Regions from separate parts of the Peribacillus sp. P4_D6 genome, predicted to be linked through region 3. Evidence: riboswitches for the same ligand, from Rfam matches in the RefSeq annotation. Region 3 holds a riboswitch; each other region holds the start of a gene.
What was found. A riboswitch is a leader RNA that binds a small molecule or an ion and turns the genes downstream of it on or off. The one in region 3 is predicted to bind S-adenosylmethionine.

Region 1 (3,211 bases), on a different contig from region 3:
TACATTGGCAGGGCATTTAATAAATGAGGTTTTGCTGCATTTTAAATAATGGACATGGGATGGCGGCAAATCCAATTCGGTCTTCCCAGAAAGAGCGTTTCTTTTCGTATCGACTGTTGGGGCTTTCCTTAATGTTATCTTCAATATTGAAGCGAAAAACCTTTAAAGCCCCCAGACTGTCCATGAATCATTCATGGACAGTTTTTTGCGCCTCCTTCACAAGGATTCATGGTCCTTGGCATTGCTTCGTTCGACTAACCATTTAAAGTATAAAGGCATGTGAATTTTCCATGCCTCTGCTAAGTTCAATACTGATACTTGTGGGTTTTTGGTTTATAATAACAACCATCTAGCCTTTTGAGGAGGGATTCCATGAATGAATATAAAGTAACGGTCAGGAATGGCAGTACCTTAATTTTGTCGGAAATCATTAAAGCTGAAGATGAAAGAGAAGTCCTTGGCACTCTTTTGATTTCCAGCGAATTATTTAATCAACCATTTACTGATATCAGGATTTTAGAAAGCTGATTTGTGCCTGCCCATTCCATTTGATACACTGTAATAAATCTTAATACGGTGGCGATATTATGTGTGGACGTTTCACTCTTTTCACTGACATAGAAGAAATAAAAGAACGGTTTGATATCCAAGGGTCATTTGATGAGGAATACCAATTCAGCTACAATATTGCTCCCTCCCAATCCGTGCTCTCCGTCATTAATGACGGGGTAAGGAACCGACTTGGATATCTTCGGTGGGGACTCATTCCTTTCTGGGCAAAAGACGAAAAAGCGGGCTACAAAATGATCAATGCCAGAGCGGAAACCATTGCTGAGAAAGCAAGCTTCAGGAATGCGTATAAGAAGAAGAGATGCTTGATAATCGCTGACTCTTTTTATGAATGGAAGAAGACACCAGAAAGAAAAATACCGATGCGGATAAAACTGAAGAATCATGCTCCATTTGGAATGGCCGGTCTCTGGGAATCCTGGAAATCTCCTGAAGGCATCAGCATCTATTCGTGCTCTGTTATAACAACTGTGCCAAATGAGCTAATGACCAGCATTCATGACCGCATGCCTGTCATCCTAAAACCAGAAGATGAAAAAGATTGGTTGAATCCTTCCATTAATGATCCTGCATATCTGCAACAGTATTTAAAATCATTCGATTCGGAACAGATGGAAGCATTTGAAGTATCGAATGATGTGAACTCGACTAAAAATAATTCACCTAACCTAATCCAACAAATTTGCTGAGAGGTCATTATACCTCTCAGAATGTAGACAACTCGATGAAGATCGAGTTTGTCTGCATTTTTTTTATGGTTTTTACAATTTGACGTCGCCTCAAGGCACTCGCTTTTCCCCCAGGAGTCTCGCACACCCGCTCCAATCAACTTAGATCTCTTTATAAACAGTAAGGAGTGCATGTGAAACACTTTAAAAATTAACCCTTGCGAAAATAGACAAAATGCTGTACTGTTATATTTGCTTTTCAAAACGACTTTCGATGTCACGAACTCAGGCAAGTTTCCAGCGTGGTACTTTTCTGGCAGGCATCGTAATTTTTAAATAATTATATAATGTAATCTTCTTATCAAGAGAGACGGAGGGACTGGCCCGAAGATGTCTCGGCAGCGGACTTAAATGGAGTGCTGTGCCAAATCCAGCAGGCTGATTTTCGCCTGAAAGATAAGGAGGGTGTTTTTTATAAATTAAAAGACCTCTTCTTGTTATTAAATAGAAGGGGTCTTTTTTTATGCCAGTTTTTTGCTACAGCTCCATGACTGGAAAATCAGGTAGGTTCAAATTGGAGTTATTTGCGAAAACTGTTAATAGAATAAGAGCTGTGACACATGTCGCGGGAAAAATAAAAAGAGGTGTACATCATGAGTGCAAACAATAAAGGGAATCCATGGGCATTGATCCCATTTGTCGTATTTTTAATTTTATTTATTGGATCCGGAATCATCACTAAAGATTTTTATTCATTTCCGGTGATTGTAGCGATTTCCATTGCATCGGCAGCTGCATTGGCGATGAATCGGAAAGAGACATTCAATGAAAAGGTTGATATCTTCTGTAAAGGTGCCGGGGACGCCAATATTATGTTAATGGTTATCATTTTCCTTTTGGCCGGCGCTTTTGCCGAAGTTGCCAATGGCATGGGGGCAGTTGAATCAACCGTGAATCTTGCCTTAGCTGTTTTCCCCCAAAATCTATTAATGGTGGGGATTTTCATCATCRCATGTTTTATTTCTCTATCCATGGGGACAAGCATGGGAACGATCGTTGCCCTGGCACCTATCGGGGTAGGGATTAGTGAACAAACTGATATTTCACTTGCCCTTTCAATGGCAGCCGTTATTGGTGGTGCGATGTTTGGGGATAACCTTTCATTCATTTCAGATACGACAATCGCTGCTGTCCGAACTCAGGGAACGAAAATGAAKGATAAGTTTAAAGTGAATTTTTTCATCGTTTTACCTGCAGCCATCATCACATGTGCCATCCTAGGAATTTTAACGATGGGTGAACAGGCTGACATTTCCCAACAGTCTTATGATTGGGTGAAGATTCTTCCGTATCTTTGCGTATTGGTCACTGCATTGGCAGGAGTCAATGTGTTCTTGGTCCTTTCCATAGGAATCGTATTTGCCGGAATCATCGGCTTGGCTGATGGTAGTTATCAACCGTTGGGTATCATTCAAAAAGTTGGAGAAGGAATGGCGGGAATGTATGAAATCTCCTTCCTTGCCATTTTAATTGCAGGTATGGTAGCTGTAATCAAACATAATGGTGGCATTGACTATTTACTCCACCTAGTGACACGAAATAGCAAATCGAAAAAAGGGGCGGAATTCAGCATTGCGGGGCTTGTTGGTTTAACGAACCTTTCAACGGCAAATAACACGATTTCGATTATCATTGCCGGGCCACTTGCCAAAAATATTTCTGAAAAATATGGGATTGATCCGCGAAAATCGGCGAGCGTCCTTGACATTTTTGCATGTTGTATCCAAGGGTTGATCCCATATGGAGCACAACTGCTTGTTGCAGCAGGGGTAGCAAAAATTTCTCCGTTAAGCATCTTGCCGTATTCATATTACCCAATCCTGATTGGACTTTGTGGCATCATTGCCATCCTGATTGGTTTTCCACGGTTTCAGCCGGGAAATGATGAAATGAAGAAACGTACCTCTTAAAAA
Region 2 (3,211 bases), on a different contig from region 3:
AGGCTTCCTGCAGTTTCTTCGGTCAAAGGCAGCGTAATCGGGATGCTCCATACATGTCCGCTGCTTAGCCTCATATCCTTTACCACTGTCTCATAGTCACTTTTTGTAAAGAATCCTTTAATCGGGCTGTAGGCACCAGTCCCTATCAATTCAAGATCGCTYAAAGCAATTTCATCGATTTCGATTGACTTCGTTATTTTACTAAAATCATATTTTGGTTCCCAAAGATCGATTAATGTTCCTCCGTGCGGTAAACTGATTGTCATGCTAATTTCCCCCTATGGTTTCTATTTATTTATGCCTATAATTTCTATTTATTTAAGATAAATGCAATCCGCATTCCGTTTTTTGAGCCCCTTGCCAACGGCCTGAGCGTAAATCATCTGCATTGAAGGCAGGTGCAGTACACGTTTTACATCCAATGCTCGGATATCCATTATCATGCAGGACATTATATGGAAGTCCATTTTTGTGGGCATAGCGCCAAACATCTTTCCATGTCCAATGTATGAGCGGGCATATTTTAACTGATTTGAACTTATTATCCTTATTGATATACTCGGTCTTAGCCCTTGTTTCGGATTGCTCCCTCCGCAGTCCCGAAAGCCAGGCTGTTGCCGATGAAAGCACATCTGTAAGCGGAACGATTTTACGGATGTTACAGCACTTATTGGAATCACTAAGCCATAATTCATCGCCATATTCCGCCGCTTGTTCCTCAAGCGTCAAGTCAGGTTTCTTCATTTCGATCAAAAGCTTCGGATATCGCTTCTTCACTTCCTCGATCAATTGGTAAGTTTCCTCAAAATGAACATCTGTATCTAGGAAAACTATTTTTGCCGAAGGATTGACCTTCGCCAATAAATCCGTAAGCACGATGCCTTCAATACCAAAACTGCAAGCATAAATCAGTTTGTCTCCATAATGGTCATTCGCCCATTGCAGTACTTCCAAAGCACCTTTTGTCTCAGTGTCTTGAGGAAATACAGGGAAGTCCCCTGTATTGAAATTTTCATAGTTTATTAATGCAGCCAACTTTGTAGCCCCCTCTAAAAACTTGCTGTATCAGGTTAGAGTAACTGTTGATCAATTCCCGTTGTAATATCCCCCGGGTTATTTGAATCTAGGAAAAAGAGACGAATCTAACCAATACTCTCTTTATATCAGTTAAACCCGCCTCTAGTTTTTCTAGTCAGCAGATACCTTATTTAATTCTTAGTTTTTCATTTCTCTCCATTTGAATGATTTTACCATCCTGGACAATAAGTGTAATGGATCCATATTTCATTGAATTAAGCATTTCTTGAAGTCGTTCAAAAATTTCTTCAAGCTGATTCTCTTTATTCAAACCAGTTCCTCCTTTAAGAAAACCCGCGAATATTTTATTTTAAATTTTTTAGATTTATATAATTCCATACAACCTTACATTGTTATGGTCTGCCTAATATTTTCACAAAAAACAAAAATCTTTCCATGATGGAAAGATCGCAAGGTAAATATCTTTACCTTATCTTCCAAAATGATCAACATTTTGTTGGAGTTAGCACCTTGCATCCATCATGCAGGTTGCCGGACTTCAAAGGGCCAATTCCCTCCGTCGCTCTGGATAAGTTTTATTATTTTAAATATTAACATATATTTAATCCTTGTCAATGGAGTTTTCTTATAAAATAACTTGGTTTAATATTATGGATGAACTGTTATTTTTATACACACTATTCAATTTATGATTTTATGTGCATATAAATACGAAAATAGACTCGTCTTTTTAGATAAAATCTCCAAAAAAATGAGTCTATTTTCATTAATAGGCCAATTATTGACGCGTGTTATTCTATAAAAATTTCTAAGGTTCCAGTCTCTTTAAGAAGGAATTAATTTATTGAAGTCATTAATTTCTTAACTGTATCGCTTCTACAAATTCTTGAACCTGACTCTGGACGCGATCAATTAGATGCAAATCATTGATCGGATTTTCTGGATTCTGTTTATCTATTTCCTTATCAACAAAATAAATCCCCTGCAGCGGCTCGCCTTTTAATATTGAAATTAATGGTTTAAGCGCATAGTCAATCGCCAATAGATGCCTGTTACTTCCACCAATCATGATTGGCAACACCGGCTTACCCTTAAAAGCACCTTCTGGCAGCAAATCAATCAATGCTTTCAATACACCTGTATAAGAAGCCTTATATACCGGTGAACCTATAACGACTCCTCTGGCTGCTTGAATTCTCTCTGAAAGCTTTGAGATATCCTCGCTATTATATTTCCCTTGGAATAAATCATCTGCTGAGAAATCCGGAATCGAGAAATAAGCTGTAGTAAATCCTGCATTTTCGACTAATGATTGAATATGTTTTAGTGAAATGTCCGTTCTTGATGGAATAGCCGGACTTCCTGATAAAATTACGATATCGCTCATTTGATACCCTCCAATGTTACAAGATTTCCAGATATAATTTTCTTAAAGCATTTCGTGAAGTATACATTTATCGTAATTGTCTGAAAAATATAAGTCAAATCTTACACTCTGGACATCTACTCTGAATGAAAAAAAGGTCATATTTACGGCTTGATGCTCATGCCCTAAATATGACCGTTTCAATATGTATGATTTTGTTTCCCATGAATACCATATACCAAAAGTTGAGCAATGCTCTTAATTCGTTCAGAAGTAAAATATGGCTCCTTTTTTTGTTGATGGATCTCATAATGTGTAGATAAAGCCAATGTGAAAGAAATGATCCCAACATTAAATAAAATAATATCAGAGATATATTGTATCTCTCCGCTATCTATTCTCTTCTGTATTTCAATATGCCTGGCATTTGGCTTGAAAATCTGATCTACATATTGCTTTGAAATATCTTGATCGAATTGTGTTTCCCTAAATAATATCGAAAACTGTTCTTTATTTTCAAGAATTTTTTTTATCATGGTAGTAACATGATTCTCCACTAGATCATCCGTGGATAGATGGCTAGTCCCATCTTCAGATTCCTCTTTTTCATTAGGGGTAATTGTAGCCAAAAGCAAATCTTTTTTGCTGTCAAAGTATTTGTAAATAGTAGCTTCGGAAACATTGCATGCAGAGGCAATTTCATTCGTTCTTGTCATGTCAAAACCTTTAGTGGCAAAAAGAGTCCGGGCTACATTTATGATTCGTTCTTTGGTTTGCTGCCCTTTTTTCAAAAATATCAACCTTCTT
Region 3 (3,211 bases):
CGACTTTCACAGTTTTCACATCATCCGAACTCCCTGATGCACCCTCATCGTTCCCGCATGCTGCAGCCACGATGGCCAATGCCAATACCATGATCGTTAATAAGATTTTTTTCATTTTTCCTGCCTCCTGTTCGTTTTATCTTCTTCTTATTTTTCTTGAAACAAAGTTCCCGGTGGATTGCAATAATTGAACGATGATCACGAGCGCCGCCACTGTGACGATCATCGTCATCGTATCGAACCTTTGGTAACCGTAAGCCAAGGCTAAATCCCCGACCCCGCCTGCACCGACAGCACCTGCCATCGCCGTAGATCCAACAAGCCCGATTGTCGCTGTTGTAAATGTCAGGATTAACGAACTAAGTCCCTCGGGAATCAAAAAGCGGTAAATGATTTGCCATGTTGTCGCCCCCATCGCCTGAGCTGCCTCGATGATCCCTTTGTCCACTTCCAACAGCGAGTTTTCCACAAGCCGGGCAATATAAGGAGCCGCGTAAAAGATTAGCGGAACAATGGCCGCATTCGTTCCGATCGCACTGCCGACAATCATTCTTGTAAACGGAATGAGTGCTACAAGCAAGATGATGAAAGGAACGGACCGCAGGATATTGATGATCGGATTCAATACATTAAAAATCCATTTATTCTCCAGGATGTGACCCTTTCTTGTAATGACAAGCAGGATACCGAGCGGAAGCCCAATCAATCCGGAAAATATCAATGAGATGGCTACCATATAAAGTGTGTCACCGAAAGCTGTCGACAGCTGCTCTGCCGTTATTTCCATACCCCAAAGCGTATTACCCATTTATACTTGCACCTCCTGGACGAGAATCCCCTCATCTTTAATATATTGATAAGCCTTGTCGACCTCATTTTTGCTCCCTGTCACTTCGATGATCAAATTCCCGAAAGGCGTTTCCTGGATTTCAGAAATATTGGCTGATAAGACACTTAAATGAACATCATATTTCTTCGAGATGGTTGAAAGTAAAGGAGTACCCGAAGTAGTTCCAATAAAATTAATTTTCCAAATAATCGGGATATGGGACCCTATGCTTTTTAAGAAACTTTGTGGAATTTCGTCATGTATGACCGTTCTCACGAAGTTTTTTGCAATATCCGTTTGCGGCTTGGCAAAAACTTCGAAAACCGAACCTTGTTCAACGACGCAGCCGCCCTCCATGACCGCTACCTTATTGCAAATTTCCCGAATGACAGACATCTCATGAGTGATTAGCAGGATGGTGATATTGTATTCTTTATTAATTTTTTTTAAGAGCTGCAGAACTGCACTCGTTGTTTGTGGATCCAATGCCGACGTAGCTTCATCACACAATAAGATCGATGGATTCGTAGCCAATGCCCTCGCAATGCCGATCCGCTGCTTTTGCCCGCCGGATAATTGTTCCGGATAACTCTTTGCTTTGCTCGATAAGCCAACGAACTCCAATAGCTCGCCTACCCGGTTTTTGATTTCCTTAGCCGGAGTTCCCGATAATACCAGCGGCATGGCAATATTATCAAAAACAGTCTTTGAGTTTAGTAAGTTGAAATGCTGAAAGATCATCCCGATTTTTTTCTTTTCTGCCCGTAATTCCTTCGGGCTTAATTTGGTTAAATCCTTGCCCCCAACAATCACCGAACCATCTGAAGGATGTTCAAGCAAATTGACCAACCTGATCAACGTACTCTTTCCGGCCCCGCTATAACCGACTACCCCGAATATATCCCCCTTTTCCACTGTCAAATCAATGCCCTTCAAAGCCTCGACAGTCTGTTTCTTTGTTTGATAAACCTTCTTAACATCCTGAAACTCAATCATCCAATCTCCCCCCATGCTGTTTATTTGTACGAATTCCTTATCCAGAGAGAAGAGCTTTGCAACGTTTCATAATGATAGGGTTACATTTTCGAAATTCACGAGTAAAACTGCAAAATTCACGAGTAAATGCACCAAATTCACGAGTAATTACGTGAAACTCACGAGTAACTGCGCCAAACTCACGAGTAATTACACCAAACTCACGATTATTGCGCGAAACTCATGAGTAATGCACCCATTCTCCAAATAACCATATACATTTTGAATAAACAAAAGAGGCCTCTTCCGTCATCAGACAGAAGAGGCCTCTTTTAGACATAAAAAAGAGTAAACTCTTAAATTAATTATCTAAGAAAAGCTCCTTCTTATCTTTCAAACTTTCGTCCGTTGGAATTAGCACAGTATTTTTACAAAAGTAAAAACCCGCTGCCGAGGTATCATAGGGCCAAGTCCCTCCACATCTCTTGATAAGAATTAACGTTATATTTAATTATGTCCTTCACTATATATTCTAATTTCGCTAAAGTCAACCATATTTTTCATCGCGATAAATAGTTTCATAGTATAGTGAATCGATACTTTTTTTATTATATCAATATATTTTATATTTCTACTTTTATAATGATTTGCTCATTCTCCATACAGGGTATTTTTCATTTTCTTCCCTTATCTTCACCATGCCTGAATTCGTATATAAAGAAATCGCCCTTTGATTATCCGGAGAAACCCTTAAGTGATATTCGGATACATTAAATTGCCTGAAAAAGTTTTCTGCGTAGCGGACCAATTCCTTGCCAAGGCCTTTACTGCGGTATTCGGGAATAAGATAAAATAGATTCACATAGCCAATTTCAGTTCCTTCGTACTCCCGAATTTGAAGTTCCATTTGTCCAATCGGTTCTTGGTCCTTTTCAATGATCACCTGTCCATCCGGAAATTTGCGGACCCTTTCTTCCATTCGTTGCAGATAGGCATGTTCATATCCAAAACCCGCATCAGTTCCAAAACTTACAATAAAGGAATCTTTCCGGAATTTAATGATAGTATCTTTATCTTTGTCCGTATCAATGGTACGAAAGATCAACTTCATCCATCCTTATCATTTTAGTGAAATAGTTTTCAAGCAGGGAAAACTTTCTTTTTCATAAATAAAAGTCTTAAAAGGGCCCTTTTGTTTTTGTGCCTTGATGAAAAAACATCTGCCATCTTCCATTCGCACATTTCCAGATTGAACTTCTTAAGGTATGTTCCAGCTTATCTTCATCAAAAATCCGGTATGTAATTAACACGGTATCATCAGACAATGGATGCATCTCAAATTGACTTAGGGTCATGTTCACTGCTCCGGCTCCCTCTTGCCCAATAAAATCGCTTTTTGACCATATG
Region 4 (3,211 bases), on a different contig from region 3:
GGATGATTTCCGGTTGCGTCAGTGATAAATATTCATTGCAGCCCTCGAATTGTTCACCGCCAAAATCGTCTGCTGTCAAATTCTCCGCTTGTAGCATCGTTCCCATCGCCCCATCAAGTAGGAGAATCTTAGAATTTAACTGATCTTGAATCGCTTTTTTATTCATGTACTGCCACCTCTGATGTCTGTTTACTATCGACTTTTCTAATATATTTCGTTAGTTCCGCCGTCATTTCATAGCGAAGGAATGGAGTGATTAAATATATGCCCTTGAATTTTTCCCTAGCCGCGTCCACCAGTTCCCGCGCGATATTCACCCCTTCAATCCTTGACTTTACAGGGTCATCCCCCGCTAGAGCCATGGCCCTTCTAACATTATCAGGCAATTTGATGCCTGGGATCTCATTATGGATGAATTCGGCGTTCCGGGTGCTTGTTAAGGGCATGATACCGATGAAAATCGGGGTTTCCAGATGTTTTGTCGCTTCATATACTTCTTCGATTTGCTCTACGGAATAAATTGGCTGTGTCAAAAAGGATTGAGCACCGCAGGCAATCTTCTTTTCCATTCTCAGTACGGCTTTATCCAGATATTTCACATTGGGATTAAAAGCTGCCGCAATTTTAAAATTTGCCCGTTGACCCAAACTTTGACCGGAATAGGAAAGACCTTCATTAAATTGTTTGACCATGCTTATCAGGTCAAAGGAAGATAAATCGTAAACCGAAGTGGCACCCGGGAAGTCCCCAATTTTTGAAGGGTCTCCGGTGATGATCAATATTTCGTTCAGCCRTACCGTCTGCAGACCCATTAAATGTGACTGCAGGCCAATCAAATTTCGATCACGGCATGTTATATGCACCATCGGATTTATATTCAATTGGTTCTTCAGTAAATTAGCCAGTGCATCATTCGATATCCTTGGTGAGGCAAGTGAATTATCCGCTAATGTAATGGAATCGACCCCTGCTTTTTTCAAAACCTCAGCACCAGTCATGAAACTCTCTATCCCTAGCTTTTTCGGTGGATCAAGCTCAACGAGAATCGTCCGTTCCGTTTTGGCCTTTTCGTAAAGGGGAAGTTCCAATTCCCTATCGTTCACCTCAATTACTTCTATTTCACGGGATTTCGTAAATTTCTCTTTCACGGGAGCCAAACTTCCAATTGCATGCTTTACAGCTTGAATATGCAGTGGAGTCGTTCCACAGCACCCTCCTATGATCGCGGCGCCTTGCTCACGAAGTTCCAGGGCACTAGAACCGAAATATTCCGGTACAGCTTTATAAACGAGCCTCCCATCGACATAATCCGGCAGGCTGGCGTTAGGGTAAATGGCAATCGATGCTTGCTTTGGCAAACTCACTTCTTCCAAGGCCCGAATCATATGATGTGGTCCAAGGCGGCAATTCACACCAACCACATCGGCACCCAATTGCTCGAGTTTTTGAAAGGCTTCATTTAAATGGATTCCATTTTGAAGATTACCCAGTTCATGCATCGAGACATTTGCGATAATCGGAAGTCCGGTTTCATTTTTAACGATTTGCAGGACGGTTTCCAGTTCTTCCAGGTCATAAAATGTTTCCAGGAGAATCCCATCAGGATTTTCCATCAACAGACTGTATAGCTGTTCACGAAAACCCCGTTTTATCTCTTCCATGCTTAAATCCGATTTCCTGATACTCCGCTGTGCCCCTATGGTGCCGAAGACGTATGCCTTTCCTTTTGCCGCTTTTTTAGCAAGAATGACTCCCTGGCGATTGATTCTGCTCACTTCATCTTCAAGTCCATACCGCTTCAATTTATTGAAATTGGCTCCGTATGTATTCGATTGAAGGATATCTGCACCAGCTTCCAGATAGGCTCGATGGATGGACTCTATTTGATCTGGGTTCGTGCAGTTTAATTCCTCATAACATTGATCAATGCCATTAGAGTAAAGCAAGGTTCCCATTGCCCCTTCCCCAACCAGCATTCTTTCTTTTAATTCTTTACGAAAATTCATCATTACACCCTCTCTCAAAAACAATCCTGTTTTTGTCGTATTCTATGAGTATGAGAGAAAAGGAAAAAAAACCTTCTCAAAGAAGAAGGTTTTTGAAACATTCTCCTCATCTATCAAGCTCTGCTTGCTGGATTTAGCACCTTTGCGTAAGCTGGTTGCTGAGGTTTCTTCGGGCCAGTCCCTCCACCTCTCTCGATAAGATCCATTTATATAATTTTCATAAGATTTCAAAATTTGATTATATTTAATTTACATTAATAGTCTGTCAATTTCAATACCTGATCGACATTTTTTTCACTTTTGCAAAAATCATTCAATCTTTTGCTGCTTGAACCCTCTTCAAGATCCTTTGTTTCCAGTCTTCCGCTAACGAGTCTAGTGTAAGTAAAGCCTTAGCACCTTCAAGCCCATCCCGTTTATGAAGGATGACCTCTGATGCGTAATGGACAGAAATTTTTTCTTGTAGACGATCTATCAGCACAATCTCGTTTTGTTTATTTATCGTTCCTTCTTGAAGTACTCTTGCAAAATAACCAGTGAAACTCGTTTTCAGCACGAGTTCCAAAAACTTAGGTTCTTGATTGAAGAGGGAAATGGTTGAACAAGGTATCCTCCCTTGGTTAATTTGAACAATCACATCGCCCATTTGATAAATATCGCCGATATATGTTGTTTCTTCCTTCATCCCCGCTATAGTTAAATTTTCACCGAATGCAGGGATATCCAGCTCTTTAGAGAATTTTTCATTCCATAATGAATAATGCTCAAATGGGTAAAAGCACAAAYCCCGATCAGGACCTCCATGGAACTTTACATTACCGACACCATCACCGATTATGCCAGCTTTAGTCACTTTCAAATTATCCTGTGCTTGTTTATCCATGGCTGAAAAGATATCGATATTCGAAAAAATTTCATGTTTCGGCTTCCCCGCATGTAGTGATTTGATTTTCCCATTTTCCATTTTGCATCTTCCATTCATATTAAATTTATATCGTCCTATATGTATAAATTATACTAAAAATCCATTTTATTCAGTACCTTTTTATATGTATATGAAATGAAAAAGCCATATGCGGCGTTAATGGGCTAAATATCATTGATTTCCAGAAAAATTCATAGGTTAGTTTCAGTAATTTAGTTGCTATTTCAGAATTAAATATGGTAGAATATGAACACAATATATAGTCGAAAACTACAACCGT

Region 1: it holds a riboswitch for S-adenosylmethionine, as region 3 does, so the genes downstream of both, AC1DVB_RS23910 (Na+/H+ antiporter NhaC family protein) here and AC1DVB_RS07420 (methionine ABC transporter ATP-binding protein) in region 3, are expected to answer to the same signal.
Region 2: it holds a riboswitch for S-adenosylmethionine, as region 3 does, so the genes downstream of both, AC1DVB_RS20635 (YezD family protein) here and AC1DVB_RS07420 (methionine ABC transporter ATP-binding protein) in region 3, are expected to answer to the same signal.
Region 4: it holds a riboswitch for S-adenosylmethionine, as region 3 does, so the genes downstream of both, AC1DVB_RS24155 (bifunctional homocysteine S-methyltransferase/methylenetetrahydrofolate reductase) here and AC1DVB_RS07420 (methionine ABC transporter ATP-binding protein) in region 3, are expected to answer to the same signal.

What each region holds. Positions count from the first base shown of each region.
Region 1 covers NZ_JBFUIQ010000158.1:608-3,818, forward strand. Annotated here, with positions in the region: partial or broken gene AC1DVB_RS23895 (formimidoylglutamase) at 1-49, shown strand, start outside; gene AC1DVB_RS23900 (hypothetical protein) at 373-528, shown strand; gene AC1DVB_RS23905 (SOS response-associated peptidase) at 588-1,259, shown strand; SAM riboswitch class I at 1,594-1,701, shown strand; gene AC1DVB_RS23910 (Na+/H+ antiporter NhaC family protein) at 1,892-3,208, shown strand.
Region 2 covers NZ_JBFUIQ010000098.1:10,455-13,665, forward strand. Annotated here, with positions in the region: gene sat (sulfate adenylyltransferase) at 1-266, opposite strand, end outside; gene AC1DVB_RS20630 (phosphoadenylyl-sulfate reductase) at 319-1,035, opposite strand; gene AC1DVB_RS20635 (YezD family protein) at 1,205-1,348, opposite strand; SAM riboswitch class I at 1,505-1,613, opposite strand; gene ssuE (NADPH-dependent FMN reductase) at 1,892-2,425, opposite strand; gene AC1DVB_RS20645 (TetR/AcrR family transcriptional regulator) at 2,605-3,195, opposite strand.
Region 3 covers NZ_JBFUIQ010000014.1:60,943-64,153, forward strand. Annotated here, with positions in the region: gene AC1DVB_RS07410 (MetQ/NlpA family ABC transporter substrate-binding protein) at 1-115, opposite strand, end outside; gene AC1DVB_RS07415 (methionine ABC transporter permease) at 137-787, opposite strand; gene AC1DVB_RS07420 (methionine ABC transporter ATP-binding protein) at 809-1,825, opposite strand; SAM riboswitch class I at 2,188-2,299, opposite strand; gene AC1DVB_RS07425 (GNAT family N-acetyltransferase) at 2,442-2,915, opposite strand; gene AC1DVB_RS07430 (nuclear transport factor 2 family protein) at 2,983-3,211, opposite strand, start outside.
Region 4 covers NZ_JBFUIQ010000164.1:1,375-4,585, reverse strand. Annotated here, with positions in the region: partial or broken gene metH (methionine synthase) at 1-166, opposite strand, end outside; gene AC1DVB_RS24155 (bifunctional homocysteine S-methyltransferase/methylenetetrahydrofolate reductase) at 159-2,006, opposite strand; SAM riboswitch class I at 2,110-2,208, opposite strand; gene AC1DVB_RS24150 (MOSC domain-containing protein) at 2,320-2,970, opposite strand.